Regions from separate parts of the Pseudomonas sp. Arb-4-2C genome, predicted to be linked through region 1. Evidence: predicted binding sites of a transcription regulator. Region 1 holds the regulator's gene; the other holds the start of a gene.
What was found. The regulator sigma-54, encoded in region 1, starts transcription at its own class of promoters, with help from an activator protein. The targets are predictions, from matches to a motif close to ANTGGCATNNANNTTGCTNT.
Positions count from the first base shown of each region.

Region 2: the regulator sigma-54 is predicted to act here: its motif matches at 1,384-1,403, upstream of AC0J41_RS22125 (pilin).

Region 1 is NZ_CM146899.1:606,479-608,938, forward strand. It holds gene hpf (ribosome hibernation-promoting factor, HPF/YfiA family) at 1-106, opposite strand, end outside; gene AC0J41_RS02600 (RNA polymerase factor sigma-54) at 180-1,673, opposite strand; gene lptB (LPS export ABC transporter ATP-binding protein) at 1,862-2,460, opposite strand, start outside.
Region 2 is NZ_CM146899.1:4,887,937-4,890,396, reverse strand. It holds gene pilB (type IV-A pilus assembly ATPase PilB) at 1-1,223, opposite strand, end outside; gene AC0J41_RS22125 (pilin) at 1,450-1,890, shown strand; gene AC0J41_RS22120 (BON domain-containing protein) at 2,188-2,460, shown strand, end outside.

The DNA.
Region 1 (2,460 bases):
TGGTGATCTTGTCGAAATGGCGCTCCAATCGTTCGAGTTTCTCGTTGATGTAGGTGCGCAGCGGTTCGGTCACTTCCAGTTGGTGTCCACTGATGTTGACTTGCATACAGCTTCTCCTTCGTTGCCAGTGCATAAAGCGGCAGGCTGAATAGCCTGCCACTGGAACGCTGTAACGTGGCTTACATCAACCGCTTGCGTTCGCTCGAAGGCGCGATCCCGAGGGATTCACGGTACTTGGCGACGGTGCGGCGAGCCACCTGAATGCCTTGTGCCTCCAGTAAACCAGCGATCTTGCTGTCACTCAACGGCTTTTTCTGATTTTCCGCTGCAACCAGTTTTTTGATGATCGCGCGGATCGCTGTAGACGAGCATTCGCCGCCTTCGGAGGTGCTGACGTGGCTGGAGAAAAAGTATTTCAGTTCATAAATACCGCGCGGGGTATGCATGAATTTCTGGGTGGTGACCCGGGAAATCGTCGATTCGTGCATGCCCACCGCCTCGGCGATGTCGTGCAGGACCAACGGCTTCATGGCTTCGTCGCCGTATTCCAGGAAGCCGCGCTGATGCTCGACGATCTGGGTGGCGACCTTCATCAGGGTTTCGTTGCGGCTTTGCAGGCTCTTGATGAACCAGCGCGCTTCCTGCAACTGATTGCGCATGAAGGTGTTGTCGGCGCTGGTGTCGGCACGGCGCACGAAGCCGGCGTACTGGGCGTTGACCCGCAGGCGTGGCACCGATTCCTGGTTCAGCTCGACCAGCCAGCGTTCGTTGTCCTTGCGCACGATGACATCGGGCACCACGTACTCGGCTTCGGTCGATTCGATTTGTGAACCCGGGCGTGGGTTGAGGCTCTGTACCAGTTCGATGACCTGGCGCAGTTCATCTTCCTTGAGCTTCATGCGCCGCATCAACTGGCTGTAGTCGCGACTGCCGAGCAGATCGATGTAATCGCTGACCAGACGCTTGGCTTCGTTCAGCCACGGGGTCTTGGCTGGTAGCTGGCGCAGTTGCAGCAGCAGGCATTCGCCGAGGTTGCGGGCGCCGATGCCGGCCGGTTCGAACTGCTGGATGCGGTGCAGCACGGCCTCGATCTCGTCCAGCTCGATGTCGAGCTCCGGATCAAAGGCGTCGAGAATTTCTTCAAGGGTTTCGTCGAGGTAGCCCTGATTATTGATGCAGTCGATCAGGGTCACGGCGATCAGGCGGTCGGTATCGGACATCGGCGCCAGGTTCAATTGCCACAGCAGATGGCTTTGCAGGCTTTCCCCGGCGGAAGTGCGGGTGGTGAAGTCCCACTCGTCATCATCGCTGCTGGGCAGGCTGCTGGCGCTGGTCTGGTAGACGTCTTCCCAGGCGGTGTCGACGGGCAATTCGTTAGGGATGCGCTCGTTCCATTCGCCATCTTCCAGGTTGTCCACCGTCGGTGCGGTTTCCTGATAGGAGGGTTCCTGAATCTCGGTGTTGGGCTTTTGTTCGGCGTTGTCGGCCAAAGGATCGGAGTTGTCGAAGTCGTCGCCTTCTTCCTGGCGTTCGAGCATCGGATTGGATTCCAGGGCCTCCTGGATTTCCTGTTGCAGGTCCAGGGTCGACAATTGGAGCAGGCGGATGGCCTGTTGCAGCTGCGGTGTCATCGTCAGCTGCTGGCCCATTCTCAAGACTAGCGATGGTTTCATGGCAGGGGCTTAACACCTTATTCGCCGGCGCGCATGCGCCATCCACTACAGGGCGCCGGAGCGCCAAACTTAAGCAAATTATATGCCTGAAACTGTCGTGTTTGCCTAGAGCGCTGTAACAATAAAAGCGTATAAAACTTCGCTTCAACGTTACAGCACTCGGACGGCTGGCCGAATGCGATTGCGCTTTAGAGGCGGAACTCGTGGCCCAGGTACACTTCCTTGACCAGATCGTTGGCCAGGATGGTCGCGGCGTCACCTTCGGCGATCAGTTGACCGTCGTTGACGATGTAGGCGGTTTCGCAGATATCCAGGGTCTCACGCACGTTGTGGTCGGTGATCAGTACACCGATGCCCTTGGCCTTGAGGTGGTGGATGATCTGCTTGATGTCGCCGACCGAGATCGGGTCGACACCGGCGAACGGTTCGTCGAGCAGGATGAATTTCGGTGCGGTGGCCAAGGCGCGGGCGATTTCCACCCGGCGGCGCTCACCACCGGACAGGCTCATGCCCAGGTTGTCGCGAATGTGGCTGATGTGGAATTCCTGCAGCAGGCTTTCCAGCTCCTTGCGACGACCGGCCTTGTCGAGTTCCGTGCGGGTCTCGAGGATGGCCATGATGTTGTCGGCCACCGACAGTTTGCGGAAGATCGACGCTTCTTGCGGCAGATAGCCGATACCGGCCTTGGCGCGGCCGTGCATTGGCTGGTGGCTGACGTCCAGATCATCGATCAGCACGCGGCCCTGATCGGCCTGCACCAGGCCGACGATCATGTAGAAGCAGGTGG
Region 2 (2,460 bases), 2.0 Mb from region 1:
TTGATCGCTATCTCGGCGGTTTCCAGGTCGCGGATTTCGCCGACCATGATCACGTCCGGGTCCTGCCGCAGGAACGAACGCAGGGCCTGGGCGAAATCCAGCCCCTGTCGGGGATTGACGTTGACCTGGTTGATGCCTTCCATGTTGATCTCCACCGGGTCTTCGGCGGTGGAAATGTTGATGTCCACGGTATTGAGAATATTGAGCCCGGTGTACAGCGACACGGTTTTCCCCGACCCGGTCGGGCCGGTCACCAGAATCATCCCCTGCGGCTGCTTGAGCGCGGCCATGTACAGGTCTTTCTGTGCCGGCTCGTAACCCAGGGCATCAATGCCGATCTGTGCGCTGGACGGGTCGAGAATCCGGATTACCACTTTTTCGCCCCACAGGGTCGGCAGGGTGTTGACCCGGAAGTCGATCGACTTGCTCTTCGACAGGCGCATCTTGATTCGCCCGTCCTGAGGTTTGCGTCGTTCCGAGATGTCGAGGCTGGCCATGACCTTCAGGCGTGCAGCGATACGGCCGGCCAGCTGGATCGGCGGCTTTGCGACTTCGCGCAGGATGCCGTCGGTGCGCACCCGCACCCGGTAGTTTTTTTCGTAGGGTTCGAAGTGCAGGTCGGATGAGCCACTCTTGATCGCGTCCAGCAGCATCTTGTGCACGAAACGCACTACCGGGGCGTCATCGGCATCGAGTCCGCCGATCGGATCCTGTCGGTTGTCGTCCATCGACTCGACATCCACGCCGTCGAGGTCGACGTCGGCCATCTCTTCCAGGCCGCTGGTGTGGGTGTCGAAAAATTTCTCGATGGCGTCGGTGAGCTTGTCGTCTTCTACCAGGATGGCTTCGGTGCTCAACCCGGTGCTGAACTGGATGTCATTGATCGCCTGGTGATTGCTCGGGTCGGAAATGCCCACGAACAGCTTGTTGCCGCGCCGCCACAAGGGCAGGGCGTGGTGCTGACGTACCAGCTTCTCACTGACCAGGCCTTTGGGCTGGGTCTCCTTGTCCAGGCCATTGAGGTCCATGAACGCCATGCCGAAATGCTCGGAGGCAATCTCGGCCACCTGTGAGCTCTTCACCAGTTTGTTCTGTACCAGGTAGCTGACCAGCGACAGGCGATTGCGCTGCGCCTGTTGCCAGGCCTGCTGGGCGCTTTTTTCCGTAAGCAGTTCGGCCTGGACCAGTTGCTTGGCCAGACCGCTCAGAGCGATGTCATTCATGGGGATTCCGCACGCTTGCTGTTCATGACTTATAGCCTAGTCAAGTGACAGCGCCAAACACGTCGGGTGCAGGTGACAAAAAGTGTCAGATAGTGCGGTTAGCGGTTGTAGGAAGCTGCCTTGCACTGCGTTTGTGCCCAGCGTGCGGGGCTGGCAGCGGGTTGGCATGGGCTGTGCTGAGTCCATTGCAGATCATGAGATTCCGACTCATGCATGGAGCGTGTCTATGAAAAAACAACAGGGCTTTACTCTGATCGAGCTGCTGATCGTCGTGGCGATCATCGGCATTCTGGCGACCATCGCCTTGCCGCAATACTCCAAGTACCAGGCACGTTCGAAAGTGACTGCGGGTCTGGCGGAGATCAGTGCACTGAAGGTGCCGTTCGAGGACACCATCAATCAAGGCACTGATCCAACGCTGTTACTGGTGGCCGGTAGCGCTTCAGCGACCACCTCCAACTGCACACTGGCGGCGTCGGGAACCGCCACGACCGGTGCCGGCACTATCACCTGCACACTGGTGAATGCCCCAGGTCCGGTGCTTGGTAAAACCATTACGTTGACCCGTACCGGCGCTGCCACTGGCAACACCTCCGGCGTCTGGAGCTGTGCGTCGACCGTCAACCCGGACTACGCGCCTAAGGGTTGCGCAGGCACCGGTGCCTGATTGAGTCAGCAAGCGTCCTGAGATGCCCCGCCATGCGGGGCATTTTTTGTTTTCGGCCTTCAAAAAAAGCTTGAGGAATTTCAGCGTGTTAGGAACTTTCCGAAAAGCCGCAACTTGCATGTCGATAATGCACTTGTCATGCAAATTGCATGATTCCGAAAATTTGCATAATTCATAACTTTTTGATTTATAAAGATTTATTGTCTTTCGAAAAGTTGGCACAGCCTTCGCAATATCTCCGGTAACCCTGCTGACACGACAACCAGCAGACTTTCCAGAAAAACAGGAGTTACTCGTATGAAGAAGTTCGCTATCACTGCCGCTGCTGCTACCGCGCTGACCCTGACCATGGCTTCCGGTGCATTTGCACAATCCACTCAGGCTACCCAGGCTCCAATGACTCTGGCTGCCGGTGAAATGACCAAGGCTAAAGAAGCTACTTCCGATACCTGGATCACTACCAAAGTGAAAAGCGACCTGGTAACCGAGAAGGGCATCCCAGGTACTGACATCAAAGTTGAAACCAACAAAGGCGTTGTGTCCCTGTCCTCCACTGTTGCAGTGACCGAG